DNA from 3 places in the Desulfonatronum thiosulfatophilum genome. Region 2 is predicted to be linked to each of the others. Evidence: predicted binding sites of a transcription regulator. Region 2 holds the regulator's gene; each other region holds the start of a gene.

Region 1 (10,426 bases), on a different contig from region 2:
CCAATTCCTCCAAAGTCGCCCGAAAGGCTTCCTTGAGTTCTGGAGGCAGACGACGGATGAATCCAACCGTGTCCGTGATGATCACTTCCCGTTGCTGAGGAAACCGAACCCGGCGGCTGGTGGGATCAAGCGTGGCAAAAAGCTTGTTTTCCGCAAGTACCTCGCTGGCCGTGAGAATGTTCAGCAAGCTGGATTTGCCTGTATTGGTGTATCCGACCATGGCCACGATAGGCAGCCCCACCTTCTGACGACGGACCCTGGTGGCTTCACGCTGCCGGCGCAAGTCCTCCAGATCCTGTTTTATCCTCGCTATGCGCTGGCGAATCTTTCGGCGATCCAATTCCAGCTTCGTCTCCCCCGGGCCGCGACCCCCGATTCCGCCTGCCAAACGGCTCATGGCTCTGTCCTGGCGCACCAGGCGAGGCATGGTGTAGCGCAACTGGGCCATCTCCACCTGCAGTTTTCCGGCTCTGGTCTTCGCATGCTGAGCAAAAATGTCCAGGATCAACTGGGTCCGATCCAGAACCTTCCGTTCACTGAGATGGGTCAGGTTGCGAATCTGGGTTGGACTTAAGTCCTGATCAAAGAGCAGAATTCCGGCATTCGTCCGCAAAGCCAGAACCTCAAGTTCGGCAAGTTTTCCCTTGCCCAGAATGTGTTTGGGATTTTGACGCTGAACCCGTTGGATCATGTTGCCGACAACGGTAATTCCCGAAGTCTTCGCCAAATCCGAAAGTTCATCAAGGTTGAGTTCCTGTTCGGCGCGAGGAAGCGTATCCACGCTGACCAGCAAAGCCCTGTCGCCGGTTGGCGCCGGACCTTGCGCCGCGATGGTCCGACCAAGCTCTTCCTCGATGGCTTCAGTTTGCTCCAAAAAATTGACATGGACCTGATCCCATGATGTCGGTGGGAAAACCTGGTACGGGCTTTGTTCCGCACCGCCGGGAAGGAGGTGAGCCCAGGAGAAAAGGCTTGGCTGCCCCCAGGCATCAAGGCACAAAACGGAGATGGAGTCCAGGCGCAGGAAGATCAGGTCCATCAGGTCCTCTTCATTCAGAGGATCCTGATTGAGGTGGGTATGCAACAGGCGCAGTCCGCGCAAGCGTCCCGGTCCATGACGGCCAGGAGGGAGTTCAGGTATGATGATTCCATGGGCATCGCCTACGATGACGATCCGTGGCTTGCCCTGTCGATCGATAAGCAGACCGATCTGCCGCCCCGTCTCTAAGCTGAGCATGCCCAGTTCCCGGGCTTGCTCCGGGGTGTATCCCTCAGCTGGTGGATAGCGTCGCTGGTATAAACGATTCAGCGCTTTGAGCTGGCTGGGCTTCAGGCCTGTTGTATTGCCTTGGATCTGGCTGGCTATGTCGGGACCTCTGTCGGGTGATGTCGTTGAAGGTGAAAATATGCCGGACCATTAGGGTTGAAAAGATCCCTTTGCGCATGTTCGAGCGTTTTCGATTTCCTGATAGTAATAATTCACTGACGAAACCAAGTGTTCCTTGGTCTGGAAAAGCAGTTCCTTCGCCGGCTTAACATCATCCTGCCGACAAGAATTTGCTGAGTTTTCGTACATTATTTGAAAATAATTACCAGCCAAGGAAAAGCAATAACATAATCGTACCTGACTTGGATTAATTCTGAGACGCTCCATCAACCTTGGCAAGATGCTGTGCGATCATGGCATCATAATTCGAAGTCAAGCGAAAAGTTCTCGCCGCAGTCTCTCGACGCAGGGCTAGGCTGACACGATAATGCTGAGATGCCAATTCACCCATTATGCGTGAATAAAATTCAGGATCAGGAACCACCAGGACGCTGTGAAAATTCTTCGCGGCGGCCCGGAGCATGGTCGGCCCGCCGATGTCGATCTGTTCGATACAATCCCGGATGTCCAGGTTTTGTTCAAGGGCGCCTGCAAAATTGTACAGGTTGACGCAGATCAGGTCCAGGGGCAACAGATTCCGTTCAGCGAGAGTCTGCAAGTGTGCGGGGTTGTCCTTGTCTGCCAGTAAAGGCCCATGAATATGCGGGTGCAGTGTTTTGACCCGCCCATCAAGGATTTCCGGAAACCCAGTAACCTCGCTCACTGCTCGGACTGGCAGGCCGGCTTCCAGCAAGATCTTCCTCGTTCCTCCCGTTGAAACAAGTTGTACTCCACCTTGATGCAAAAAAGTCGCGAAATCCCGCAAGCCAGTTTTATCCGTGACGCTGAGCAGCGCCTGTCTGATAGGTAATAATTGCATGCTTTTTTCTCTTTATGATGCGAAGTCAGCTTTACAGTCATCGGCAATACAGTCGATTGCCGATGACTGTAAAGCAAAGGGAGTAGTTATTTCGTCATGGGCGATGGCAGTACAAGTTAACTGCTTATTTCAGAAAGGCCTAGGAGTAAGTTGTCAACGTTACCTAGTTCTATCGTCTGATTCTGGTTGATATAGTACAATTTCTCTGCGTTAATTGCAACCGTCGCACCGGTTTTGGGGTAGCTGCGGTAATACATATCGTTGGTTTTTATGGTTGTTTGGGGTGATGGTGCAAAAAGGCTTGGAAACAGATGCTCAAGCCAAAGAAATAATATTGCCGATTTCTCTTCTTCGTCCGCAAAAAGCATAATAAGCCATTCATCCACATTCCCAAAGCTATGTTCTACTCCGTCTGAATCCATGTAATACAGCTCGTTATTGTCTGTTAACAGCTTTAGGCCGGACATTGGATAAGATTGATAAAATTTCCCTTCATTTTCCATTATTGGATGTGTGTTTAACGAGAATATTTCTGGAAAAAGCAGTTCGCTCCAGCAAAACAATAATTTTGCTTTTGCCCTGTTTTCTAAAGAAATAATTCTCTGATGAAGTGAATTTTCGATTTGTTGTGTTTCATCATATTTCGGTGGATTTATTGGGTGTGGACTTTTGTCCTGATCATTATTTTGCTCTATATAAATCACATATGGAATAGAGTGGGAAGTCTCTGAACCATCGGAAAATAAGGCTGTCATGGAGAAAGACGTCGTTCCGATAGGCGCAGTAATGACGCACTGCATTTCTTTTGAAAGATTGTGTGTCTCACAAATAGCTTCAGGATGATCATTGATGTACAAACGATAACCCAGAACCTGTCCCGATTCGGGAGGACTATAGTCCCACTCGACATGAAGAGTTACCGTGTCATTAGCGAAAATTGGAGAAATCGGCACTAGCAGCATAATCGCTGCTGCGAGAAATGAGAATATTGAATAATGATGAAGTTTGTCACGTTGTTTGCATCCCGCCGATGGTGAATGCGTTTGGACTTCTATTGTTGCGGGACGAATAAAAGGTTTCCATTTTAAAAAACTCATTTGATTCCCTATATCGCTTGATTATGCTTGCGGCTGGATTAACATCACATTGAAGAGTTATTAATAAATGTAACTTGTCTATCCACCTTGGGCTGATGTTCCGTGTACCGAGGCGTTTAAACCTCAGACAGTTTTTGGCGCATGAATGTCCAACGGTTCGATTTGTCCGTTCCATTTGCTGAGTTAAACATGAGTGCAAAGAACGACCTGAATGCAGTGGGTGTTTTTTCAAGGGAAATCGTAGTCGTTGGGACGCCATGACCAGGATCAGGCGCCCCAACGACACGCAGAGGAGCAAGGCTAGTTCGTGTGTTATTGAACCATCTCGAGCAGAAGTTCCTTGGCTGGGTCGTAGGTCGGGTCGATCTCCAGGCACTGTTCAAGCTGTTCTTTGGCCTGAGTGACTTTGCCTAGCTTGATCAGGACGCCTGCCAGGGTGAAGCGTATTTCAGCCTTGTCCGGGTTGAGTTCAAGAAAATTTTCCAAGGGTGAGATGAGCTTGTCCAGGCAGTCCAGGCTGTGGGCAACCTGGACCAGTCCGTAGAGGGCCACCAAGTTTTCGGGGTTGAGTTCCAAGGCCTGGGAAAAATGCTCATATGCATCGTTTATGACGCCGGTCTCCATTTCCACCAAAGCCATGCCTGCAAGAGATTTGTCTGTGGATTGAATTTCCGTTGCGCGTCTGTAGAGGCTGAGTGCATTCTCAAGGTGTCCACGTTGGACCGCGACTGTTGCCAAACCCAGATATGGATCAGGATGCGTTCCGTTGGAGTTGGCGGCTTTTTCATAATACTGCTCCGCCTTGTCCAGCTCGCCCATGAACAGATAGCACTCTCCAAGTTCTTTGTTGATTTCATAATCAAGATGGCTGGTCATGATGATATCTCCTCTGTGTAGATAAATGGGTTCTTCAGCAGTTGTTCCTGTCTGAAATCCGACTGTTTCCTTGTCGTCAGCATCTTTCATGCCAAGCATGGACTGCAACGATTGCCTCCTGGAGAGGCAAGATGTCGGCTGGGAACGTAACATTGGGATTCGGCAGGCGGGCCATAAGGCGCTGGTTGCGTAGTGAAGGCTAAAGCGCTGGGTGTTTTTTTTTTGGAACGGGAGTTGCTACTTCTGGACGAAAAACCCTTTAGAATAGTCTTGCAACCCAAGTGTCGCAGCCATGGCACGCTGGAAGAAAATGGAGGAAATACAACGTGAAAAGCCTGTTCGGTTCACATATTCATCTCCAGGCCAAGGTCCTGGATATGCGCCTTGAACGTCAAAATGTCGTCGCAGGGAATTTGGCGAACATCAAGACGCCGGGCTACAAGGCCCGCAGCCTGGAATTCGAGGAAGATCTGCAGCGAGCTTTGGGATTGGATGCACGGGGGAAGATGACCCGGACCAACGCAAGTCACATGCCGGCGGAATTCGACGCGAAAAATTTTTCCGCTGACTTCATAAAGGATCTCAAGCCGCGCGTAACGCAGGGCGAGGATGCCGTGGATCTGGACAAGGAGATGACAACAATGGCCAAGAACACGCTGCTCTATAATACGCTGATTACGACGTTGCAGAAGAACTTTGAAGGATTGAAGACAGTCATTACTGAAGGAGGTCGCTAATGGACTTCATGACCGCTCTGGATATCGGTGCTTCCGGATTGAGTGCCGAACGGACGCATTTGAACGTCATATCCATGAATCTGGCCAATGTGAACACGACTCGTACACCTGAAGGCGGTCCATACCGCAGAAAAAGCGTTGTCTTTCAGTCCACCCCCCTGGATTCCCCATTCACCAAGGCCATGCGCTCCGAACTTGAGCGGGAGGTGCAGGGCGTGAAAGTCAGTGGAGTCGTCACGGACCAGCGGCCCCTGAAAAGGGTTTATGATCCGGGCCACCCTGATGCGGATGGGCAGGGCTACGTCAGCCTGCCGGACATCAACGTGGTCGAGGAAATGGCGAACATGATGACGGCCTTGCGCACGTACGAGGCCAACGCCGCCACGGTTTCCTCGGCCAAGGCCATGTTCAACAAGGCTCTGGAACTGGGTAGATAACGAGTCGGCTGTCCATCGCCGCGAGATTTACATTCATGCATCTTTGGAGGAGTACATGGCCATTTCACCCATCGCCCTGAAAGCGTATGCTCAAGCGGCAAAGATGCCGCGCCCCGAAACCGTTCAGCCTCACACCGAGGCCAAATCATTTACCTCCACGCTTCAGGATTCCTTGCGCAACGTGAACAATCTTCGTCAGGAATCCGTCGGAATGATCGAATCCTTTGCCGCGGGTGAAAACCAGAACGTGCATGAGTTGATGATTGCCATGCAGAAGGCAAGTTTATCCATGAACATGACTTCCGCCGTACGCAACAAACTCATGGAAGCCTATAAGGAAGTGATGCGCATGCCCTTCTAAGTGAAGGTAAACGAACCTCCGACCTGAGCAGCGCCGTAGTGCTTTACGCACTCCCACTGCCTGACGGACCGGCCTCACCCTGATCGCCTTGTATGACAACTTCAACATTCTAAGCCCCCGAGCCGGAGAAAAGACCATGCCTCCCTTTCTGGAAAATTTGAAAGCCAAAGCGCTCCTCATCTGGAACGATTCCAGCGTCTCTCAACGCATCATGGTCGGAGGACTGGCGTTTTCCATGGTCCTTGTCTTCTTTCTTTTGTTGTACTGGATGGGACGTCCGGACTACGCCGTGCTTTATGATCGCTTGGCTCCGGAGGATGCCAACCGGGTGGTGAGTACGCTGCAAACCGCCAAAGAGCCGTTTCGTTTGACGGACAACGGCCAAACCATCCTTGTCCCGGTGGATCGGGTGCATGAATTGCGGTTGCGGATCGCCGGGGAAGGAGCATTGCGCGGATCGGGGCTTGGTTTTGAAATTTTTGACGACGTCAAGCTGGGTCAGACGGACTTCATCCAGCGCATCAATTATCAGCGAGCGCTGCAAGGTGAATTGTCCAGAACCATCAGCGAGTTTCCGGAAGTAGACAGCGCCAGAATCCATCTGGTCATTCCGCATCGCAGCCTGTTCATTGAAGAACAAAGCCCGCCCTCCGCCGCTGTGATATTGACCATGCGCCAGGGCGCTCGCCTGGAATCCCGGCAGGTTCAGAGCGTCGTCAATCTGGTGACCTCCGCAGTGGAAGGATTGACAGCGGATCACATTACCGTGTCGGACACCAGCGGCCGGGTGCTGTATCAGCCAAAGGCCTCGGATACGTTTGAAGGGCTGTCCAGCACGCAGTTGGAGTACAAGCTGCAACTGGAACAGACGCTGGAGCGCCGCATCGACCAGATGCTCATTCCGCTGTTCGGACATGGCCAGGTGATCGCCAAGGTGAATACGGATCTGGATTTCAGTCATCGCACCATCCGCAAGGAAATGTTTGATCCGGACAGCGCCGTGGTCCGCAGCGAGCAGAAAAGCGATGAAGCAAGTTCAGGGCAGTCCCACCTGGACGGCGGCGTGCCTGAACCGCAGTTTCGTGGCGAGGGCTTTGCGGGACACGGAACGCTCCAGGAGAGCACTCGCTCGTCCTCCACGATCAATTTCGAGATCGACCGCGAAGAGCAGCAGATCATCATGCCCATGGGGCAATTGCAGCGGCTCAGTGTTGCGGTTATCGTCGACGGCATTTATGAAGCGGCACCCGACGGTTCGGGCCATGTTTTCATTCCCCGTAGCGCGGAGGAGTTGCAGCGGATTGAGCAGTTGGTCCGCAACGCCATCGGATATGACGGAGCACGGGGGGACAGCGTGGAAGTCTCCAGCATTTCGTTCGGCGGCCCAGAGGTTCTTCCGGCACCGGGACTGGCGGACATCATCCTGGATTACGGTCGACAGTTCGGCAAGCCGATACTCAACTTTCTGTTGGTCCTGTTGTTCCTGCTCCTGGTGCTTCGACCGGTGGTTCTGGCCATGATCCGGCCCCGTGTCGCCGAACAGGACGATTCAGTGGTGGAAGGGCTGCCGAGCGGGGATATGCAACAGATGGCTCTGGAAGAGGCCGAAGCGTTGGAGAGCGAAACCGTTCTGGCCCAGCGGCGCATGGAGCAGCTGAAGCAGCAGACCGAAGAACTGTTGCAGAAGAACATGGAGCAAAGCATCAACGTGCTCAAGATCTGGTTGAAAGAGGAGAATGCCTGAAGTGGCTGAAAAAATATCCGGCACCCAAAAGACAGCCATCCTGCTTCTGGCCTTGGGCGACAAGTATGCCGTGGACGTGTTCAAGCACCTGGACCGGCGAGAGATCTCCCGGGTGAGCAAGGCCATGGTCGAAATGGATTCGGTTCCCAAGGAGATGGTTGAGAACGTCCTTAGGGAGTTCAACCAGATCCTGTCGCTGGGCGAGAATATGCTCGTGAGCAGTCCGGATCGGGTTCGGCGGATGTTGCAGGGGCTGGACAGCGATACGGCCAAATACGTCCTGGATTCGTTGGATCTGGACGCCGGTCCCGCGCCGTTCAAGTCTCTGGAGAACGTGAGTCCAAAAATGCTGGCCCAGATCCTGCGCAACGAACATCCCCAAACCCTGGCCCTGATTCTCGGGCACCTGGATTCGGAGCAGGCGGCGGGTCTGCTCCAGAGCATGCCCACGGCCGTACGTGCGGAGGTCCTGATCCGTCTGGCCAAACTGGAGGCTGTTCCAGAGGACATGCTGGTGGAAGTGGGCAGGATTCTGGAGCGACAATTGATTGCCATGGGAGGCCGCGAGGGCAAGAAGGTCGGGGGAATTCCCGCGGTTGCGGAGATTCTCAATGCCGTGGACCGTAGCACGGAAGAAGAGGTGCTCTCGGACATCGAGGAAGAGTCCACCCAGTTGGCCGAAGATATCCGTCAGCTGATGTTCGTGTTCGAGGACATCAAGCAGCTGGACGATCGCAGCATTCGCGAATTGCTCAAGGAAGTCAGCAACGACGAACTTACCCTGGCCTTGAAGGGCGCCAGCGAGGACCTTCGGGACAAGTTCTACTCCAACCTTTCGGAACGCGCCGCGACCATGATCAAGGAAGATCTGGAGATCATGGGGCCGGTCAAGCTTTCGGAAGTGGAAGCGGCGCAGATGAACGTGGTCAAGGTCGTTCGCAGGTTGGAGGCGGAAGGTCGGATCATCATCACGGGCAAGGGAGGCGGGGATGTCCTTCTCTAGTGCCCCGGGCGCCGATCAAAAGCCGGAAGGCAGGATCATCATCGGTCCGCGCTCCGTGGGTCTGGCTGAGCTGACCTTGAACAGCGGGCGCCAGGAAGCCTGGAACTTGGAAGCCGAGGAGGAGTATCTGTCTCGTGTGCGAATTCGAGCCCAGGACATGGCCAGGGAGATTCTGGCCCAGGCAATGGCCGAAGCGGAGCAAGTCCGTGCTCAGGCCCATGAGGAAGGGTATCATGCTGGCCAGGCCCAGGCGGATGCTGAACTCATGGTGGCCCGGGAACAGGCCGCGGACCAGTGTGCCGCCATTTTGAACGCAATTCAGGAGCAGGGCAAAAAGGTGTGGCGGACGCACCGCGCGGACTTGATTTCACTATTGCATATCATGGTGGAAAAGACCATTGCCGTGGAATTGGAGGCGCATCGCCAGGAGAGCCTTGCCGTTCTCCTGGATCAGGCCGTGGACATGATCGACTCGAAGCGTAAGATGGTCTTTTCAGTGCACCCTCGGGATCGCGAACTGATTGAGGCGATGCTGCGTCAAACCCGAAACGGGGGTGATCAGCTGGACAACTGGAAGATCAAGGAGGATCCGCGGATCGAACAAGGCGGACTGATTCTGGAATGCGATCACGGCATGGTGGACAACACCATTGCATCACGCAGGGCCGGTTTGGAGGACATTATCGCGCAACTGACTCTTGAGGAAAGCAACTGATGGGTCTGTCTCCGCAGAATTGCATCAATGTGCTCCGGGAGACGGATCCGGTCCAAACCTACGGCAAGGTGTCCAAGGTGGTCGGACTGCTGGTCGAGGGCCGGGGCATGAAGGCTTCCCTGGGATCTTTTTGCCGCCTGCTGTCCGATGACGGCAAGGAAGACATCCCGGCGGAAGTTGTGGGTTTTCGTAATGGTTCCGTGCTGTTCATGCCGTACGGCGAGATGCGGGGCATCCGGCCAGGTAGCTTGATCCAGAACTCCAACACGCCGCCGTTGTTTCCCGTGGGCGACCAGATGCTCGGCCGCGTGGTGGATGCCTTTGGCCGACCCATGGATGCCGGTCCCCCTTTGCGCGCATCCCAGTATTACCCGTTGCATGCCAATCCCTTGAATCCCTTGAAACGGCCCCGGATCATGGCGCCGTTGGATACCGGCATCCGGGCCATCAACGGCCTGCTGACTCTGGGCAAAGGACAGCGGGTGGGAATCATGGCCGGTTCCGGCGTGGGCAAGAGCACCCTGATGGGCATGCTGGCCCGGTATACGAAGGCGGACATCAACGTGATCGCCCTGGTGGGCGAACGCGGGCGAGAGGTGCTGGACTTCATGGAAAAGGATCTGGGACCGGAAGGTTTGGCCAGGTCCATTCTCATTGTGGCCACTTCGGAACAGGGCCCGCTGGTCCGGATGCGCGCCGCCTTCGCCGCAACGGCCGTAGCCGAATATTTCCGGGACAAAGGCAAGGACGTGATCCTGATGATGGATTCCGTAACCCGTTTCGCCATGGCAGCCCGGGAAGTGGGACTGGCTGCCGGCGAACCGCCCACCACCCGCGGATACACGCCCACGGTTTTCGCCATGCTGCCACGGCTGCTGGAGCGGGCTGGAAACAGCGAAAAAGGCAGCATTACCGGAATTTACACTGTCCTTGTGGAGGGTGACGATTTTTCCGAGCCTGTGGCGGATTCCGTCCGCTCCATTCTGGACGGGCACATTGTACTGACCCGGGAACTGGCTGATCAGGGCCATTACCCGGCCGTGGACGTGCTCAAGAGCGTCAGCCGGCTGCGGGCCGACGTCTCGCCGCCGGACATCATCCGGTCCGGTCAGGAATTCGTCCGCACCCTGGCCACTTTCAAAAAGGTCGAGGACATGGTGAATATCGGCGCATACGCCAAGGGGAGCAGTCAGGAAATTGACTTGGCGTT
Region 2 (10,426 bases):
CCATGTAATCGGAAGGACCAGGACACGACCGCGGACATGATGCAAGAGCCAGTCGGTAAGCGGTACAAGCAGGGCCATGACCAGAACAAAGACAACCAGGTTCAACATGCACAGCGGAAAGAAAGACTTGCCGACAAGGCTCGACATGGCAACGGAGTGTTCTCGTCCAGACCTGGTGGACAGAAGCATGCGCGTGTATTCGACATTCTGTCTTCGCCGATGGGCATGCTCCAGCTTGCTGCCCAAAAATGCCATGGGCAGGCACAGCAGCATCAGCATGAAGATCGCGGGCGGCTGGGAAATATCAAAGGTATGGGCGAGAGCCAATGTCGTCAGCAGAGCAAAGGGCCCATGGGGGGGGATGTATGTTCCGATGGGAAATAGATCCAGAAAAAAAAGTTCAAAAAAGACCGCTGCCGGCAACGCCGTTTCCCAATGTCCGGTCACGGCGGCCCAGATCATGCCGATCACCAGGGGACGATCCAGGAAACCGATGTTCAGCCCGAAACGGGCCAGGGAAAAAAGCACAAAAAAAAACACGCAAGTCCGACCCAGGTCAGGGAATTCAATTCAAAGCTCACCATGACGCCTTCACCTGCGTCGAATCATTGGGCACGCAGCGGAAATCAAGCTGAATGCCCCGGTTGCAAAAGGACTTCAGGCAACCGATGTCCTCGTTGCTTAATGCCACATGCGGACAGAGCTGCTGCTTGCCCGGAGAATAATGCAGGTTGCCGATGTTGACCGTGGTCAGCGCGAAACCGTTTTGCAAAGCCCGCTGGACGTCCCCGCAGGTGGCGAAAAGAACAAGAATGCCGCCCCGTTGCCGTTTTGACTGCACGCACTGGTCCAAAAACTTCGCAACCCCTTCCACCGTGGTGAACAGCAACTCCACGTTCGCGGGCACGGCCAACCTGACAATCTCTTGCCGCAAATCATCCTCGGCCAACTCGTCGTTGACCACGATAATGCTCTTTGCTCCCAGATAGGGAACCCACGCTTCGATGACCTGACCATGGACCAGTCGATTATCAATTCGCACCCAGTTCATGACGATACCGTACTATCCTTTGGCCACCTTGCTGCGCAGCAACTCTCCAGCCACCACGATACCCTGGGATCCGGCGGCCTTGGCTTCCCTGGCCAAATCGGCCAGAGGCAGTTTGCGGGAACCGAGCACACGCAGCAACATGGGCAGATTGACGCCGGTGATCACTTCCAGCTGGTGGTCGTTCTTGTTCAGCAAGGAAAGACTCAGGTTTGTCGGGGTCCCCCCGAACATGTCCGTGAGGATGACGACCCCGGGCCCATGGTCCGCGCTTTTTACGCTGGCCTTGATCTGCGCGAGGGACTTCTCCACTTCCTTGGTCACATCCACGCTGACGAAATAGCAGTCTTGCTGCGGCCCGAGAATTAATTCCGCTGCCTTGAGCAGATACGCCCCATATTCGGTATGGGTGACTAATACGACTCCAATCACCATAAACTCCAAATGCCTGCGATCGGGTTCATCCCAGATCCAGGTGACGATGTTCAATGGTCACGGCAAATCCCGTGGCCTGCAAAGAGGTCAGAAGCGCTTGGGATACGGCGACGGACCGATGCCGCCCCCCCGTGCATCCCAGGGCCAGAGTCAGACGATAGCGGCCCTCGGCGGCATAGAGAGGCAGCAGGTATCGCAAAAAATCCTCGAAACGGTCAATAAAAGCTTTCCCGGGATCATGCTGCAGCACGTATCGGGCGATGGATTCGTCCAACCCTGACAGAGGCCGCAACTCCGGATCGAAATAGGGATTGGGCAAAAACCGAAGGTCGAAGACCAGATCCGCTTCAAGGGGAACACCGTACTTGAAGCCGAAGGAAATGAGATGGATCCGCATTCCCTCACCGGTTTCTTTTTCCAGAGGCCATTTCTCCTGGATCACCCTGCGCAGATCGTGAATCGAAAAATCCGAAGTATCCACCACCAGATCGGCATGATTGCGCAAGCCTTCCAGCATGACCCGTTCCTGAAATATGGCCTGGTCCAATCCCATGCCCTGCGCTTCCAGGGGATGAGGCCGCCTCGTGGTGGCGTATCGCCGGATGAGCACCGCGTCCCTGGCCTCCAGAAAAACCAGTTTGAGGCTAATCCCGGCCTGATCCATCTCCTGGACGAAGTTTTCCCACTGTAGCGCAAAATCAGGGAGCCGAACATCCAGCCCCAGGGCCACGCCGGGGTAGCGATCCAGCTTCATTTCCTCGGCCAGCGTGACCAGCTGTCCGGCCAGTCCAGCCGGCAGTCCGTCCACGCAAAAAAAACCGAGATCCTCAAAGACGTTCAAGACCGTACTTTTACCGGCCCCGGATTGGCCTGTAATCATCACCAGCGAGACATCATGGATGCCGCGGGGAGGTTGTCCAGGCTGTTCCGGCTCCTGCACAGAAGTTTGCTCAGGCAGTGTTGAGTGCATCCCAGAAATGATCCTTGTCTTGGGCTGTGAGGAAGGCGTGCCTAAATTCTTCGTTCTTCAGCAGTCTAGTGATGGAAGCCAGTATGCGCAAATGCATTCCGGCTACATGTTCCGGGGCCAGAACCATGAAAAAAATATGACACGGTTTGTAATCCAGGGCCTCGAAATCAACCCCCGCGGAACTGCGGCCGACCACGAGCACAATCTGCTCAAGCCCCTCCAATTTGCCGTGGGGTATGGCGATCCCGTCGCCTATTCCGGTACTGCCCAGACTCTCCCTGTCCCGCAGGACCCGGAACGCAGTCTCGGCGTCGAAGCTCGGCCACTTCAGGGCCAGGGCGGAGACCAGCTCCGCCAGAACCTCAGTCTTGTTCCGGGCCTGCAGTTCAGGAAGTAGCAGGTCCTTGCTTAGATATTCCCGGAGGATCATCAGGTTATATTCCCGGATCAATCAAGCCGAAATCGCTGCTTTTTCGGCGATAAATTACGTTCACGCGCTCAATATCCGCATTGAAGAACACCAGGAATTCGTTGCCCAGAGCTTCAAGCTGCATGGCCGCTTCGTCCACGGACATGGGCTTGGGTTCAAAATTGTCCGTTTCCGTAATGGTCTGTTCACGCTTTCCGGTTTCGTCCTGGGTGAAGGAGATCACATCAACCCTTGCGGATTGCCCTTTCTGGCCGCGACGGTGGTCCTTGCTTTTCTCCTTGATCTTGCGGACCTGGGCCTCGAGCTTGTCCAGAACCAGATCGATGGTGGAATACATGTCCTCACTCTCGCTGGTCGCGGAAAAATGCATGTCCTTGCCCGTCAATATGACCTCGGCCATGTGGCGGTATTTTTCCACGGAGAGATTCACCGCGATCTCGCCGTCATCGTCCGGCCGCAGGTAGCGGTTGATTTTGTCAAAACGTTCACGGGCATACCCTTTGAGGTGATTCGACGGCTCAAAATTCTTAAACGTGAATGTGATTTCCATGCAGACACCTCCAGAGAAAGGGTTCAAGGTTGATTGTTTCGGACAAGGTGCATTTCTGATCCGCCAAGCCATCCGCGCCGGACATGCAACATGTGTTGCCGACGGAGGGAAAGCGCCAGCGGCCTGTCGTGGTTCGGCTTGCACGGCAATCAGATTTTCACTCCTGGCATCTCCGGTTAAAATATCGATTTCCGCTTGGATGATGAGTCAATGTTCAACGCCATACGATACTTGGCCACGGTTCGGCGGGCAATATTCACCCCCAGGGATTTTTTCAACAACTGGGAGATCAACTCGTCGCTCAGCGGTCGTTTAGGGTCCTCCTCGGATATCAATTTCTTGATTTCCGCCTTGACGCTTTCCGAGCCGGCCTCACTGCCGTCATCCATTCCCAAGGCGCTGTTAAAGAAAAATTTCAGTTCAAAAATGCCGTGCGGCGTGTTCATGTACTTGTTCGTTGTGATCCGGCTCACAGTGGATTCATGCATGCTGATGTCCAAAGCCACGTCCTTCAGAATCATCGGTTTCAAGTGGGTCACGCCGTGACGAAAAAATTCCAGCTGAAACCGGACAATGCTTTCCGCGACCTTGTACAGGGTCCGCTGACGCTGGTACAGACTTTTCATCAGCCAGTGAGCGGAACGCACTTTCTCCTGAATGTACTCTTTTGCCCCCTTCCCATGAATGGCCATGTCTTTGGCATAGGCCTCATTGATCATCAGTCCCGGAATTTCGTCCTCGTTCAGGACAACGATGAAATCCTCGCCTTGTTGATGCACATACACATCCGGGCTGGTAAACTGCGGATCATCGGTGTTGAAGCTCTTCCCGGGCATGGGATCAAGCCGTTGAATGCACTCCAGGTACTCCCTGATCTCATCCATGGTGAGCTTGAACTTCTTGGCCAGAGGCTTGTAGCGGCGCTTTTCCAGTTCCTCCATGTGATCCTTGACGAAAGAAACCAGCACCGGATCATCCAGCCCCAATTCCTCCATCTGAACCATCAGGCATTCCTGCAGGTTTCTGGCGCATACTCCGATAGGATCCAGCCGTTGCATGATCCGGAGCACCCTTTCAGCCTCCTCGACGCTGCACTCCGCCATGAGCGCAATCTCCTCGAGGGGCTCGCACAGGTACCCCACCGAATCAAGATTGCCAAGGATCACGTTGCTGATGGCAAGATCTTTTTGCGGCAATGACGAAAGCCGCAACTGCCAGGAAAGATGACCGGTCAAGGTCGACTTGCCCGCCAGCCGGGCCTCAAAACTCATTCCTTCTTCAGGCACTTCCCAGTCCCTGCCTTGCATCTGCCGGCTGACGCTGGAAAATTCCCCAAGATAGTCCTGCCATTCCGGGTCATGCAGTTGACGCGGCTCTTCAACATTGACGGATTGAAAACGCTCGTCGGCAGGATCTTTTTTCTCCACCTCCATGACGGCCTCATCGAGGCTTTCCGGGACGATCTCCAAAACCGGATTTTCAAGTAATTCCTGTTGAATGCTTTCAACCAGCTCCATTCGGGAAAGCTGAAGCAACTTGATGGCTTGTTGCAACTGGGGAGTCATCACCAGTTGTTGCGTCAGCTTCAGCTGCTGGCGTAGTTCAAGAGCCATGCCCTACCCTCGATGTTGAATGCATTTGAGCAGGGAAGCCTTGCTTGCACAAGGCGGAATGCGTGATCATAGACAAAAATCCTCACCAAGATATACTTTTCGAGCACTTGAATCCGCCACGATTTCCTCCGGAGAGCCTTCAAAAATGGCTTTCCCTTCGAAAACAATGGAGGCTCTGGTGCAAATTTTCAATGTCTCGCGGACATTGTGATCTGAAATCAACACCCCGATGCCCCGTTCTCTGAGCGAAGTAATGATGACCTGAATATCATCCACCGCAAGTGGATCAATACCCGCAAATGGTTCATCCAACAACATGAATTTTGGATTGCGAATCAGGGCGCGGGCGATCTCCAGCCTTCGACGTTCACCACCGGACAAATACATGGCCTTCTGATCTGCCAGCTTGGAAATCCCCAACTCTTCCATCAAGGCTTCCGCTTTTTTGTGCTGAATGGAACGGGATAAATCAGTGTATTCAAAAATAATCTGCAGGTTTTGCAGGACAGTCAACTTTTTGAAAACCGAGCTTTCCTGGGGCAGATAACTCAGCCCCAGACGGGCTCGCTCATGCAGCGGCCATGTCGTGATTTGCTGCCCGTCCAGCTCGACGGATCCGCCCGAAGGCTTAACCACTCCGACCAGCATGTAAAACGTCGTGGTTTTGCCTGCGCCGTTGGGCCCCAGCAGCCCAACGATTTCTCCCTGCCGCACACGAACAGTGATTCCGCGGACTACCTCTTTTTGGCCGAAGGATTTACGCAGATCACTGCCGATCAGTATTGAACTCATTGCTCCCCCTGCTCGCGGGGCAGCATGAAAACGCCCTCCACTCTCCGATCCTTGCGTCCCTGCACGTCTACCTCTTTCTCCTGGACGTTGAGCGTGATTACATTGCCTTCCAGCTTGGTGCCTCCGCCTTCCACAATGGCATTTCCCTCCAGGCGCAGCACCCCCTGATCGACCCAATATGTAGCCATATCCCCGTGGCCGATCCGCTCTTCATGCTTCAAAAAAACCTTGCCTAGGGCGATCATCTTATCAATATCCACCTGGGCTTCCATGTCCTGTTCCACGGACACGTCTTCCGGACGATCCTCCCGGGGCAAGGTCCGCAAAAAAATCAGCAGCCGTTCCGAGCGGAGTTGAAAATTCGGCCTGTCCACATGCACATTTCCGATGAACTCTATCTGGTGTTTATGGTGATCATAGCGCAAACGCTCAGCCGTGATCCGGGTGGGCACGGCCTCCTCGTCATTCGCCCAGCTCCATGCCGCGAAGGCCGTGACTGCGACGAGGCACAACAATACGGATTTCCAAGCCATGTTCAATGGGCGACGAACAGCCACTTACAACCCTTTGGAAAAATTGTTTTTGGTAATGATAACCTCCACGCCGCCTTCGGCATTGACCACCCAGGTCGTCAGATCGACATCCCCTTTTTCGGAACGCAGCTGCAACCCTTGACGGTCCAGCAGGATGTCTCCGGACAAAAAGATGGTGTCGTCCATCTGGACAAAAATGGCTTCCCGAGAATTCAGGTATGTCGGACCGTATTCCATATGCACTCCTGACCAGAGCCGGATATCGCTGGAGGCTTGATCCACCTCGCCCAGGGGCGCGTTGACGATCACCGGAACATCATTTCCGACCAGATTCTTGGTGATGTACGGAGAATTGAGCAGAACCACCTGCTGTCCCTGGTCATAAGACGCCGAATTGGCCTTCAAGGTCCAAAGCATTCGTCCCTGCTGTCCCAATCGCATTTCCACTCCGCTCATGCTTACATCCACGTCGACATCCTCGGCCATGGGACCGATGGTTCGCCGCTCCTGTTCCGAATCCTTTGAAAAAACAAAAAAGCCCACAACCAGCAGGCAGACAAGCCCAATGAGTATTTTTCGATGCATGGATCCTCCACCTCGGATCAAATCGTTTATCTACCGTATTCGCGGCGCGCACACGGCTGAAGCTTAATCTTAGATGAGCTTGGCCTTGCAACGTTCGGCAAGAGATACTGAGTATAATATTTGCAAGATAAAATCGAGTACCGCAAGAACTTGCCGGATACGAACAATTGATGCCTTCGTCGCCATAATGAACGCTTCAGGCCGTCAGGAAGGAAATCAAAGTTTTTCCGAACCGAATTCTAACTACGCCACTTTTACGGCTCCATTCATATTGCCTATAACCACGCCGGAAAAAACGGTCAAATGGACGCCTCGCCCGCGCAGAGCAAAATCTGTGTTCTCAGCAATAATCCAAATCCAAATCGCAATCGAAATCGAAATCGAAAATATTACACCACCTCATGATTACGCCATCTTCTTGGTATGTCGTCTGATTGCGATTCGATTGCGATTACGATTACGATTGCGATAGCGATTGCGATACTTAATCGAATAGAGCGTGAGAATCGAGAACAAGTCTTGCCCTGTTACCCGCTTGGGCAGGCCGGGCAGATCGTCATCTTGACCCGGCGGGGGCCGCCGCCCTATTGTCAGCGAGTGACTCATCCTGAATCAAACCAAACAGTACGCCTGAACAAGGTGCTGGCGCAATCCGGACTCTGCTCACGCCGGGCGGCGGATGAAATGATTCTGGAGGGAGCCGTCATGGTCAACGGCGAAGTGACGAGAACTCCGGGTATCCGCATTGATCCAGGCCGGGACCGCGTTCGGGTTCGCGGCAAGGATATCCCGCTTACCCCGGAGAAACACCGCGAACTCCTGTATCTGGCCATGCACAAGCCCCCCGACGTGGTGACCACGGCCCACGATCCCCAGGGCCGGAAGACCGTCATGGACCTCCTTTCCTCTGAAATACGCCGCCGAAGGCCGTTTCCCGTTGGCCGCCTGGATCTACTGTCCGAAGGACTGCTCCTGCTGACCACGGACGGCGAAACGGCCCTGCGCATGACCCACCCTCGCTGGGAACATCCCAAAACATACCATGTTCGGGTCCGTGGTCACGTGACGCGGGAGAAACTCGAGACCATGCGCAGCGGAATGCAGCTTGCCGAGGGCGAGCGGCTGGCACCCGTGGAGGTTCGCATCATTGGCAATGATGGAACGTCATACCGCCAAAATGGCCGCCATTCCGAAGGAGGCGTGATTCTGGAAATGACGCTGCGCCAGGGCGTGAACCGGCAAATCCGGCGGATGTGCCGCGATCTTCGCCTGCATGTTCTGGGTCTGCGACGGTTGAGCCAGGGTCCCATCCAGCTCGGCGATTTGCCCAGCGGCGCATGCCGGTCCCTGACTCCCAAGGAAATCAACGCCCTGCTCGACTCCCTCGACTTGAACAGGAGACCCGCATGATCCATCTTTTCTTCTGCCCGCAAATGACGGAAACAGCTCTGCGCATCCACACGGCCCATCCGAAAGATATCACCCTCGGGCGGATCGACTGGTCCTATTTCCAGGATGGCTTTCCCAACCTGCGGATCGAAAACGCTCCCAATCTCCGCAACCGTGACGTGGCCTTTCTCGGAACCCTGACCACCCCCGGAGAGATGTTCGCCCAACTGGCCGTGCTTTTCGAATTGCCTCGGTATGCCGTACGCTCCTTCAAGCTGATCCTGCCCTACTTTCCCACGGGAACCATGGAACGGGTCGAGGAAGAAGGCCAGATCGCCACGGCCGCCACTCTGGCCCGCCTGCTCTCGGACATTCCGCTATCCATGTCCGGCCCGGCCCAGATCGTCATCTACGACATCCATGCCCTGCAGGAGCGCTTCTATTTTTCGGACAGCGTCATTCCCCGGCTTGAAACCGCCGTGCATCTGCTCAAGGAAGAGATCCAGAGTCTGCCCGACGTGTCTATCGCTTTTCCGGATGAAGGCGCCTGGAAGCGCTTCGGGCGACTCTTTTCGGAATTTCCGCAGATTGTCTGCCTCAAGGCCCGACAGGGAGATCGCCGGGGCGTCCTGATCAAGGAAGGCGATCCTCGCGACCGGCACGTCCTCATTGTGGACGACCTGATCATGTCCGGTGGGACCCTGATCGAGTGCAAGAACGTTCTCCTGGAAAAAGGCGCAACCTGCGTCAGCGCCTTTGCAACCCACGGAGTATTTCCGGATAGGGCATGGATGCGTCTGGAGAATGAAGGATTTCAAACCATCTGGATCACGGACTCCTGCCCCGCCCAAGCCGAGGCCGTCTATAGCCGGTCTCCATTCCAGGTCATATCCTTGGCCCGGGATATTGCCAGAATCCTGCTTGAACCGTTATCACCGCCCAGCGACTGAGCGTGCTCATCACGCCTACCTTTCCGACACCATCTTCCATGTCCACCCAAGGAGAGAAACATGATCCCCGACGACCTGTTGTATTCCGCATCTCATGAATGGGCCCGTATAGACGGCCAGGAAGCGCTGGTCGGAATCACGGACTTCGCCCAGTGCCAGCTCGGCGACATCACCTTCATCGAACTGCCCTCGGCGGGCGACGGCGTCGCTCAGGGCCGGGAAATTGGCAGTATCGAATCGGTCAAGGCGGCAACCGAACTGAACAGTCCGGTTACCGGAACGGTTCTGGAAGTAAATGAAGAACTGGACGGCGCCCCGGAAAAAATCAACCGGGATCCCTACGGCGCCGGCTGGATGATCCGCGTCAAACTCTCCGAAACGCCGCGGGAGCTGCTCACATCAGAGCAATACAAAGTCCTGGCCGAATGCCGCGAGTAGCCCATGCCCTATATTCCTCACACCCCGGATGAACAGCGACGGATGCTGGATGTGATCGGCGCGGCCGGCATGGACGATCTGTTCGCGGAAATTCCCGAGACGCTTCGTCCCAAAAGCTTCGACCTGCCCGAAGGCCTTGGCGAACATGAAGTGCTGAGCCGACTGGAAGCCTTGGCGAACAAGAACAATACCCAGTTGATCAGCTTTCTGGGCGCCGGTTTCTACGATCATGCCATTCCCGCGGCCGTGGACTTTCTGACCTCCCGGGGGGAATTCGCCACGGCATACACCCCTTATCAGCCTGAAGCCTCCCAAGGGTCCCTGCAGGCCATTTTCGAATACCAGACGGCCATTGCCAGGCTTCTGGACATGGATTTCGCCAACGCATCGGTCTACGACGGCGGTACCGCCCTCTACGAAGCCATGATGATGGCGGTGCGCCAGACCAAACGTCGCAGAATCGTGGTGGATGAATGCGTCAACCCCATCTATCGCCGCATGCTGGACTGCTACACCTCGAACCTGTCCCTGGAGATGATCCTGGTGCCGCACCAGGAAGGTTCGTCCGACATGGAGGCCCTTTCCGCGGCCGTGGATGAAAACACCGCCGGGGTTATTGTCCAGAACCCAAATTTTTTCGGAGTCATCCAGGACTTCACCGACCTGTTCTCCCACGTCCGGAACCACGGCGCC
Region 3 (10,426 bases), on a different contig from region 2:
CTCCGGATTGTCCCGGTGATACACGCCGCTGTAGGCTTCAAAGAGCTCCAGGGTGCTGCGCCCCATTTCCTTGTTCACCAAAACCACATCGCGATTCCATGACGTCAGGTCATTCCAGTTCATGATCCGGCCCGTGAACAGGTCGACCACGGTCTGCTTGTCCACTTCCTGCAGGGGATTGCGGCTGTTGACGATGATCACCAGAACGTCCATGCCGATGGTCTCGTATTCCAGCCGTTCTTTTTCCTCTTCCGACAAGGCTCGGGAAACCATCCCGATATGGGCCGTACCTTCCAGAGCGGCCATTGCTCCGGTCAGACTTCCACCACCTTCGATCCGAATTGACTGTCCGCTACGTTCACGGAATTCCTCGGCCAACTGCTCCACCATGGGCTGGATCGTAGTCGCTCCGGAAATCCGGAGAACGTCGTTGTTCTGAGCCAAGGCAGGAATGCTGAGAAACACCGCCAGGGCCGTCAATGCCAGCACCTGGAACAGCAGAGCTCGAATACGGGCTTGTCCTCCCGCCATCATTCCTTTCGCATACGGCATTTGTCTCATACGTCCATGACTCCTCGCAGGCACAGGTTCAGTTCGTCTTCGTCAATGGGCCGGGCGACCACGGCCCGCAGGTTCGAGCGCAGGGCCTGTTCCAGTTCGGGGTGATAGGTGCGTTTGGAAATTCCGATGATCGGAGCCTGGGGATGAGTCCTGCCCATCCGGCGCAACAGCGAGTCGTCAACGCCGTCGGTTTCGAGATTGAGCAGAATCAGGCACTTTCCGCTGGACGCCAGCATACGTTCCAAATCCGTGACCTGGATGCAGTGCAGCATCCGCAGGCGGTGAACCGCCAGCAGAGCTTCGACCTGCCGAAGTTCATCCGCATCATCCAGCAGTACAACGGCAGTCTGGTCCATATTCACCCCCAACTTCTCAAATATTTAGTCATGTATTGCCTGATGATTCCAATCACGCTGTATACGCCAGATAAGCCCCGCCCAGAATCAGCAACGCCCCGCAAACTTTTTTCAGCACCGGTGCGCTCAGGGAACGCTCGTTCCAGCGCAGAAAGAACTGAATGAACCGAGGGGACATGCTGGCCAGCATCAGGAACAGGCAATGGCCGACGGCAAAGAGCAGGAGCAACACCAGGCCGTAATACAGGTCAGTGGCCGCCATGGCCATTGTCAAACCAAGAATGGGCGCCATGTACACGAAGGTGCACGGGCCCAGGCCGATGCCCAGGACCAGTCCCAGGGCCAAAGCGCCTCTTTTTCCCGGCGCCTTGGGAAGCAATCTGTTCGGTACGAGGCACCCCATGGGCACTAGCCCAGTCAGATTCAATCCAAAGAGAATGAACACTCCACTCAGAATATAGTAAGGCAAGGGACCAAGGTCCCCAAGCAACCTGCCGGCCGAAGCCGAAATAATTCCAACAATGACAATGCTGCCCAGGATACCCAGTCCAAAGAGCAGGGACAGTGAAATGGCCCGGCCCGAAGTTTCGACCTTTTGGCCGTTGATGTAGCCCACGATCAGAGGGATGCCCGCAAGATGGCAGGGACTAAGCACAATGCTCAATACGCCCCAGAAAAAGGCGGCCAGCAGGGCCGTGGGCGCCGCCCCCCGTACCGCCAGGGTCAGTGAGGATAGCAGGTTCTCGAAAGAGAGCCAGTCCCAGACCGATGCCGATCGCTCCGCGGGCTGAACGACCATTCCCAGTTCACGCCACTGTTCCAGAATATGGTGCTTGGCCAGGAAACCCTCGTTGCGGTGCAGTTCGGTCCCGTCCGCGGCATAGAAGATCTGGGTCGGCACGGTCAGCGCCTGGAAAACGGTCAGGGCTTCCGGAACCTTCTGGGTGTCATAGTAATAGGTTTGGAAAACGTGGCCGTACTCCGTTTGCAGTTCCAGGAGGGACGAAGCCATGCGCTGGCAGGGCGGACAGGATTCGATGCCGGTGTTCACCAGGACCGGCAGATCCTGATTGCCCACGACAATATCGCCGGGCGGCGGTTTGGGCTGTATCGTGATGCGCTGGTAATCGGAGAGGGCGGCATTGGCCACGGTGACGACGGGCCCGGGATGGACCGTCGCCAACGCCAGGAGGCAGATGCTGCCCATCAGAGCCAGTGCGCTCCAAGGGATTCGTCCCGACATTGCTCCTCCTTTGGAGGTTCGCGGTTTATCCGTCAAATGCCGGTCAGCACGCTGTAGTCGGTTCCGCTTGGACCGTATCAGGAATCAGGCGAAACTCGGCCCGCAACACTGCCTTCGTAATCTGCCCGAGATGCTTGTAAAACGGTGATTGGGCGAAGGAGACCACCCGATCGGCAAAAAGCGGTCCCCAGGCTCCCAGGTGAATGGGAAAGAAATCCGTCCGGCGATCCCGCCATTCACGGACAGCCGTGGCATCGTCCCGACAAAAAGCGGCATGTTCCTGAAACAGGAGATAGTACATGAACTCCAGTTCCGCGGTGACATGATCCGGAGGATTGCCGCCGTCCGGAGCGCTGTTCACGCCGGCCGCCAGGTAGCGAGCTGCGGCGTCATCAGAGCTTTCGTGGGAAAGCATCTTGTTCACATGGAAATAAACCGACCCGAAAGGCGGTGCCAGGACTTCAAAGGGGCCAAGAAACAGCTTGGCGTACTCCACCTTGAGCGCATCGCGGCCCTGTTCGTCGTTTGGCAGATTCTTCAGCATAGTCTGGGTCGATGCGTGGACCTCCGGGACCCAGGCCGGAGCATGAGCCGCCAGAGTATCCACGTTATGCGGCAAATGTTCGTCCGGGGGAAAATAGCACGAGGCCAAGGCCTTATAGGTTTCCATCCGGGCGATAATGTTCGAGTCAAGCATGAAGGGTCTCCGTGTCAGCATTTCCACTACAATTTGCTCTCAATTCCCGCGGCCAGGATCAGCATCGAAATCGCTATCGAAATCGTAATCGAAATCGGTCTTTAAAGGCTTGTTATGCATAACGACAACATTTTGATTTGATTTGATTTGATTCGAGTCGATTTCGATAGCGATTTCGATTTCGATTGAGGTTGTCACTCCTTGGAATCCAGCCTGAAAAAACGGTCCGCACCCGGACCCGATGCCCGGGCGCGGACCGTCCCAGGAGGAGCCTAATCGGGGGTAGCTTCAAGTTTCCAGTATTTGACCCCAATGGAATAGATGAGCAAGGCGAGAGACAATGCCAGGACGATAATCCCGATCTCGTAGATGCTCGGAACGTAGGAGACAAATTCCGGCCTGTTTTCAATAAACGCTCCGACAGGCCTGATCTGCGCCGAAAGCAGCATTACCAGACGGCCGGCAAACATGCCCGCGAGAACAAAGATCGAGACCAGTACCCGACCGATCGTCGAATCCCGTACTGCGGGAATGAGCAACATCACCAAAGGAATGATCAATCCCAGCCATAACTCGCCCTTGTACAATGCGGTCCCGGCAATATATCGGAAGCCGTCAAAAGCCTCGTGCAGCGAGGTATAGCCGATGACGGCCCGCAGAATGAAGACGAACAACGAGACGGCCAGCATTATTGCGAAAAACCTGCTGATGTTTTGGAAAATTGGTTCCTGTTCCTTGGGCATTCCCCCGATTAGCTGAAAATGGACCATGGAAGCCAGAAAGAGGACGGCCAGACCGCTGGTGATCGCCGAAGCCATGAAATAGAGAGCGGTAAAGTGGCCAAAAAAAGCCGGTCTGGCATCAGCCGTGCCGAATACGATGCTCAAGGCTGTGTAGGACATGAGCATCAACCCCAATGCCAGCAGTCCGGCTGTTTTGCCGCTGGCGGTATGCCACTGCCCTTTGTGGATTGTGTAGAACTTGAATGCCACAAAGGCGATGTAGATCGCGTAGAGATTGGCCATCCACCAGATCGGCGAGGCCAGATTGGGAGACAGGACTAGATGGATGGTATTCAGCAGCGTGGTCCACGGCCCAAGGTCAAGCGCCTTGCACATCACGCCCACCAGCAGCGTTGCTCCGGCGAGCAGGGCGCTGCGCTTGGCAATGGGATAATACATTTTCATGCCGAACACCGAGGGCAGAGACGACAGGAACGTCAGCCCGGCGGCCGTCAATGCAAAAAACAGATAACCGGACATCGGCAGGACCCAGAAGGTCACATCATTGGCGTTGTACACTCCCAGCCCCTGAGAAACCACCGTCAGGGCGCTGAAGAGTCCAAAGAGCAGGCCGACGCCCAGCAGACCAAACCATAACTTACTCATACTTCACCTCCTGGATTAGGCGAGCGCTTGTTTGACGTCGTCAGCCTGAACCATGCCCTTGCCGGGTTCATACGCGCATGGACAGAATTCCCGAATATAAAATACCTTGGGCCTGGTACCCAGCTCCGCCCGTAATTGCTCAGCCCGAAACATGCCCAGGAGCTGATTGACCTTGCTCCGAGGATCATCCAGGTCGCCGAAAATCCGCGCATTAGCCGGACAGGCTTCCACGCAGTAGGGGAGCTGGCCGTTTACCACCCGATGATGGCAGAAGGTGCATTTTTCCACCACGCCGGTGGGCCGAATCGAGGCATAAGTGGCATCCGGATCCGGGTTCTGAATCGGCCACCCCTTGGCGCCGACGCGTTGTACTGTTTCCGCGGGGGTTGAAGTACCGCCGGGAATTACCGCCGTATTATCACGCCATTCAGCATGCGGCCTGCGCCAGTTGTAGTGGATGACGCCATAAGGGCAGTTGACCATGCAGTACCGGCAACCAATGCATTTGCTGGGATCATGCATGGTAATCCCGCCCTCGGCCTTGTGCAGAGCCCTGGTCGGACAGCCCCGCACGCATGGTGCGTTTTCGCAGTGATTGCAAAGTGTTGGACGATAATGATACCGCACAAAGGGGAAACGACCCAGGGTCTCGGTCCTCTTCCCGGACCAGCGCACCCCCTCGGGCAGGTTGTTCTCATTCATACAGGCGATGATGCATCCTCCGCACCCCGTACACTGCTGCAAGTCTATAACCATAGCATATCGTGCCATTATATATACCTCCTAGGCCTTTTCGACTTTCAATCGGATGTGGCCGTAAAATGCCGTGGAACCGCTCAAACGGTCGTTATCGACCGGAATAATGTCGTTATTGTTTGCTCCCAAGGCCTCTTTGCCGAACACCTTGGCCGCGTAGCGTCCGTAGGCCCAGTGGCCCTGACCAAAGCACTTCGCTACTGTACCCGGCTGGGCGCCTTCCCACAGGGAGGCGGTGCAGACGATGCTGCCGACGGGCGTGGTCAGGCGGATCTTGTCTCCGGTCCTGATGCCCAGACGCTCGCCGTCAATGGGATTCAGTTTGGCTACGTCCTCATAGGACTTGTCACCGGGGTCCAGATCCTTGAGCTGCAGATACCAGGGACAATTGGAACTGCGGCCTTCCCGATTCAGGCGGGCCTTGTAATCAACGAACTTGAACGGATATTCCACCGGATCGCCCCACTCGTAGGGTTCCTCGTAATGTGGAATGAATGCCAAATCACCGCGTGCCAGATAGTTGCAGACCTCCATAACGTGATCCACGGTCGTATTGTGTTTTTCGGCGTGGCTTTCCAATGCATCTTTCAAGGTCTCGCTGTAGAACTCGAACTTGCCGGTCTTGGTGCCCATATTGCTCCAGCGAGCCCGGTAGGAATACGGATCGGAGTTCCAGACCCCGACCTCGACGAACTCCTCCCAACCGGAGAACTTGTCTCCGCCCTTGGACTGGGCCGGATCCCAGAAATGCTGCATACGGTGCTTGATGGCATACAGCTCAAATTCTTTATCGTTGGCGGGCGACTTGCCGGTTTCCGGGTCCACGATGGTCTGATAATAGCGCAACAGGTTGTCGAACCCACGTTGAGCAAGTTTTTCAGCAAGCAGCCAGGGAATCTCCGTCTCCATGCTCTTGGTGTCCCACAGCCGCTCGATGGCAGGCTGCATCAGGCTTACGGAGCGATAACCATTGCTGGAGTTGTCCAGCGTCCCCCAAGACTCGAACATGCAGTGGTTCACCGGCAGGACAATGTCGGCATAGAAACTCATTTCCGAGGCGTGGGTAGTCAGATGGGCAAAAAAATCGATTTTGGACATGGCCTGATCCCAACGACCGGTGCCTGGGCAGGAAAAGTTGAAGTTATTGAAGTAGCCCATGGCAACTTTGATTTCGTTGGGATCCTCATTGATGATGGCGTCGGCAACGTTGTTTGTATTCACACCGCCGCCGGACCTCCCGCTGGCCAGATTGGGCCACTCCAGACGACCACGCTGGTCGATCTTTTCCTTTTTCACGCCGACCTTTGCAATGTCGTCCATATAGTCGTCCAGAGAAGGAAACCCCTGATACGATCGGGAGTTGTAGCGTAGAACGCCGCCGATATTGTCACAGCCGCCCGTAAGTCCATTCAGGGCGTTGGCCGCCAGGACCCCGTAGGTCCCGCGGGGTTGCATGGCCGGACCGCCGCCGACCCATGAAATGCAGTTGGGGGCAGCCGCGGCAAAACCCAAGGCGACGCGCCGGATCTGATCCGCCGGAATGCCGCACAGCGGCTCAGCCCATTCTGGACTGGCGTCCTTCAAATACAGGTTCCACCATTTTGCCAGGCCGTGGGTATGTTCCTCCAGAAAGGTGTATTCATTAATCTCATGACCAGGTATGAACCTGTTCTCGCCGTCGAAAAAGTCACCGACAAACGGTTTGTGCCACATCCCCTCCACCAGGATGGTGTGAGCCATGGCCGAGGCCAGAGCACCGTCGTATCCCGGCTTGACCGGAAGCCATTCGTCACACTTGCTGCCCGTGCCGGAGAGTCGCGGCTCAACTGAAGCGATCCGAGCATTATCTAAAGCCCGCCCCCAGCTGTTCAGGTAAGAGGAGACGCCGCGATTGGCCACTAGAGGGTCAGCGCCCCAAATCAGCACATAGCGGGTGTTGGGAATGTCGTACTGCATGTAGGCCCACTGCCCCTCCTGGAAGTAGCGCATCTTTTCGGCTTCCGCGCAGATGGAGCTATGGGAGATGTTGTTGGGCGAGCCAATGATCTTAGGCAGACGGTCGTACAAAAGATCCCTCAGTTCGGTGTACCGACCGCGCATGAGCATAAACTTGTGGGTTTCATCTTTCTCACGCAGCTCCATGATCCGATCCGCCAGCATGTCCAAAGCCTCGTCCCAGGAGATGGGCACGAACCCCGGGTCTTCATTTCGGCCTTTTTTCGGATTGGTTCGTTTCATGGGCGACTTGACCCGGTCTGGATCATAGACCTGCTGCAAAGCCAGATGAGCCCTTGGACAGGAGTTGATGCCGTTGGTCTTGGAGTGAGGATTGCCACGAATTTTTACGGCCCTGCCATTGATTACGTAAACCTGTTTTGAGCACCAGGATGTACAGCCTACGCAGCAGCTGCTGACCCACTTGCCCTCGGCCAACGCGCCCTTGGCATGAGCTGTATCCGGAGCCAGGGCTCGGAGTGCGGGGCCGCCTGTAGCCAGCCCGGCGCAAGCCGCCGCAGCGCCTTTGACGAACGATCGCCGATTGATCACGCCTCCTTTGCCTTGCATTCCGTCAATGTCCAGTTCCTTCATGGCTCCTCCTTGAAGTTCATGAATTGGGAGATTTGATATTCTTTCACCAATTTAAAATCGCGAAAGGTTAGGTCCTTAATTGAACATAATCCTAGAATATCAATTCCCGTGCCATTAACATAAAAATACTTCAACATCTTGAAATTGTTAGTGCTTATATGGAATAAAATCATTAATTTCCCGGTTATTGCCGTTTCCCATCGCTCTGTCGTGTATTGAATCGAGACACGACACTCTTCGAATTATATTAATATAAAAAATTAAACCACTTAGTGTGCATCGATACTGTACACCTTGCCGTAGATGATCCAGTGCGCATCTGTCATGTATACTTGAACGAACCGTTTTTAAACTGATCAAGTACTTGAATAGCCGGATAAGGTGCATGGCGGTTGTCATAATGTTCCTGCAAGTCGGGCATGATAGTTGCTGTCACTAGTGTAGGTATTTTTGTTGAGAGCTCTCACCTGGGCTGACAATCAACGTGCCGATTCAAGCCGTCTGGGGACCAGTTGTCGATTCAATTCCAAGATTCACTGTCAACATTGGAAAAGAGGTGATGTCATGAGGAAAATCGTCATACTCGGCGCCGGAACCGGCGGCACGATGATGGCCAATCGGCTTTGCGAGAACCTGCGCACGGAAATCGACCAGAACAAGATCAGCGTGACCATCGTGGACGAGGACAGGACCCACGTTTACCAGCCCGGATTGCTCTTCATTCCCTTCAGCATGTACCGGTCCCGTGAGGACGTGCTTAAGCCCCGGGACGTCTTTCTGCCCTCGGAGGCGAAGTTCATCGTTTCCAAGATCGAAAAGGTGGATCCGGACGCGAAGAAGGTCGTCATGAAAAAAGGGACCATTGACTACGACCTTTTGATCATCGCCAGCGGATCGCGTTGCGATCCGACGGAAAACGAAGGACTGCTCGGGCCGAACTGGCAGAAGTCCATCTTCGACTTCTACACCCTGGATGGCGCCCTGAAGCTGCAGCAGGCCATGCGCTCCTTCAGGGGTGGCAGGATCGTGCTCAACGTGGCCGAGATGCCCGTCAAGTGCCCGGTTGCGCCCCCGGAATTCGTGATGCTCGCTGACTGGTACTTCCATGAGCGGGGACTGCGGGACAAGGTGGAAATCGTCTTCGCCACGCCGCTCAGCGGGCCATTCACCAAGCCTTTGGCCTCCCAGACCCTGAAGTACGTCTGTGAGGAAAAAAACATCAAGATCGTGCCGGATTTCGCCCTGAGCCATGTGGACAACGAGAACAAACGCATCGTTTCCCACGACAAGCGAGAGGAAGAATTCGACCTCCTGGTCTCCATCCCGACCATGAAGGGCGCGCAGTTCATCATCGACTCGGATATGGGCGACCCCCTGGGCTGGGTGCCCACGGACAACCACACCCTGCAAAGCAAGAATTTCAAGGACATCTTCGTCATCGGCGACGCCACCAACGTACCCACCTCCAAGGCCGGCTCCGTGGCGCACTTTGAAAGCGAAATCCTGATCGAGAACATTCTGCGCCATCTGGACGGCCTGGAGCCGCTGCCCAAGTACGACGGCCATTCCAACTGCTTCATCGAGTCCGGATTCGGCAAGGCCCTGCTCATCGACTTCAATTACACCCAGGAACCGCTGCCCGGAAAGTTTCCCCTGCCCGGGGCCGGGCCCTTCACCCTGCTCAAGGAAACCAAGATGAACCACTACGGCAAGATGATGTTTCGCTGGGCCTACTGGCATCTCCTGCTCAAGGGCAAGGATCTTCCGGTTTCCCCGTTCATGACCATGGCCGGCAAGGAAATGCCCAGCCCGGTCACGGCATAGGAGGTGGACCATGAGTCTGGAACAACATGTGGAAACGTTGAATTCCCTGGAACGCAAGATGGATGAAATCTCCACCATGGCCAGGGAGATGATGCGGCGCAATGAAATGGCCCAGGATTTGGCCAAGGATTTGAACATCGTCGGCAACGCCGCCATGTTCTCTCTTCAGGAGGAACTGGAACTGGAGAACGTCCAGGTGGACGGACGGGAACTGCGGCAGATGCTGATCCTGTTTCTGAAGAACATTCACAACATCAACTATGCCATGCGTCAGTTGGAAGCCGTGGCCGAGCTGGGCAAGGAATCCTACGACACCATCCGCGGCCTGCTGCTGGACTATATCGAACGGGCCACGGAGTGGGAGAAGAAAGGGTATTTCCAGTCCGCCGCCAAGTCCGTGGACATCATGGCCAGGATGCACGAGAGCATGCCCCGGGACACCCTGGACAGGCTGGAGCGATCAGCTCCGGAAATCATCGGCCTGCTCGCGGATCTTGCGGACCCGGAAACCATCAAGCAGACCCGGCAGATGCTCCGGATGCAGAAATATCTCGTGCCGGCCCTGGTGACGGCCTGGGTTGTGCCGGTGGGGCTGTTGGTGCTGATTCTGCTGAGAACTTGAGTGGGGCCGTCATGCCAAGGCTTGGGGTGGAAGAAAAAAAACCTTGAATGTGAACCGCCCGCTTCGCTCAAGGCACGGAAAACGCCAAGAAGGAATTTTGGTTTCCGCTGGAAAGATGCGGAAGCCAAAAGACTCACCGCCTATCGGCGATATTGATTCCACCCGAAAGGGTGGGGCAATGTTTTTGGAAAGCAGCTTTTTCCCTGCTTTCCAAAATCTTTACCTTGGCGGTCTTGGCGTCCTGAGCGAAGCGAGTGGTTCCCTTTCTCTGGTTCACATTCACAAATGAATCCGGTGACCATATCGGTTGCTCAATCCCTAAGCGGCGTACTCACTCGGCAAGCGTTTCCCGCAGCACTTCAATGGGATGCTGAATCGGGATGTCGTCCA

The links. Region 2 encodes sigma-54, which starts transcription at its own class of promoters, with help from an activator protein. Its sites were predicted from a motif close to CTGGCACGGNNNNTGCTT; they were not measured.
Region 1: the regulator sigma-54 is predicted to act here: its motif matches at 4,442-4,459, upstream of flgB (flagellar basal body rod protein FlgB).
Region 3: the regulator sigma-54 is predicted to act here: its motif matches at 8,005-8,022, upstream of sqr (type III sulfide quinone reductase, selenoprotein subtype).

What each region holds. Positions count from the first base shown of each region.
Region 1 is NZ_FMXO01000003.1:57,307-67,732, forward strand. Features, by position in the region: gene hflX (GTPase HflX) at 1-1,237, opposite strand, end outside; gene BLP93_RS02950 (IMP cyclohydrolase) at 1,635-2,246, opposite strand; gene BLP93_RS02955 (hypothetical protein) at 2,363-3,343, opposite strand; gene BLP93_RS02960 (tetratricopeptide repeat protein) at 3,656-4,219, opposite strand; gene flgB (flagellar basal body rod protein FlgB) at 4,546-4,956, shown strand; gene flgC (flagellar basal body rod protein FlgC) at 4,956-5,393, shown strand; gene fliE (flagellar hook-basal body complex protein FliE) at 5,449-5,754, shown strand; gene fliF (flagellar basal-body MS-ring/collar protein FliF) at 5,891-7,498, shown strand; gene fliG (flagellar motor switch protein FliG) at 7,491-8,501, shown strand; gene BLP93_RS02990 (FliH/SctL family protein) at 8,488-9,216, shown strand; gene BLP93_RS02995 (FliI/YscN family ATPase) at 9,216-10,426, shown strand, end outside.
Region 2 is NZ_FMXO01000014.1:102,320-112,745, forward strand. Features, by position in the region: gene BLP93_RS12475 (PTS sugar transporter subunit IIC) at 1-540, opposite strand, end outside; gene BLP93_RS12480 (PTS sugar transporter subunit IIB) at 578-1,051, opposite strand; gene BLP93_RS12485 (PTS sugar transporter subunit IIA) at 1,064-1,483, opposite strand; gene rapZ (RNase adapter RapZ) at 1,509-2,453, opposite strand; gene BLP93_RS12495 (PTS sugar transporter subunit IIA) at 2,434-2,883, opposite strand; gene hpf (ribosome hibernation-promoting factor, HPF/YfiA family) at 2,888-3,433, opposite strand; gene rpoN (RNA polymerase factor sigma-54) at 3,610-5,046, opposite strand; gene lptB (LPS export ABC transporter ATP-binding protein) at 5,113-5,838, opposite strand; gene BLP93_RS12515 (LptA/OstA family protein) at 5,835-6,371, opposite strand; gene BLP93_RS12520 (LPS export ABC transporter periplasmic protein LptC) at 6,396-6,956, opposite strand; gene BLP93_RS12525 (pseudouridine synthase) at 7,476-8,366, shown strand; gene BLP93_RS12530 (phosphoribosyltransferase family protein) at 8,363-9,295, shown strand; gene gcvH (glycine cleavage system protein GcvH) at 9,356-9,733, shown strand; gene gcvPA (aminomethyl-transferring glycine dehydrogenase subunit GcvPA) at 9,737-10,426, shown strand, end outside.
Region 3 is NZ_FMXO01000016.1:14,681-25,106, forward strand. Features, by position in the region: gene BLP93_RS13280 (substrate-binding domain-containing protein) at 1-561, opposite strand, end outside; gene BLP93_RS13285 (hypothetical protein) at 558-917, opposite strand; gene BLP93_RS13290 (thioredoxin/cytochrome c biogenesis CcdA family protein) at 970-2,160, opposite strand; gene BLP93_RS13295 (TorD/DmsD family molecular chaperone) at 2,204-2,857, opposite strand; gene nrfD (NrfD/PsrC family molybdoenzyme membrane anchor subunit) at 3,130-4,245, opposite strand; gene BLP93_RS13305 (4Fe-4S dicluster domain-containing protein) at 4,261-5,016, opposite strand; gene BLP93_RS13310 (molybdopterin-dependent oxidoreductase) at 5,029-7,590, opposite strand; gene sqr (type III sulfide quinone reductase, selenoprotein subtype) at 8,155-9,414, shown strand; gene BLP93_RS13320 (hypothetical protein) at 9,425-10,036, shown strand; gene BLP93_RS13325 (heterodisulfide reductase-related iron-sulfur binding cluster) at 10,368-10,426, opposite strand, start outside.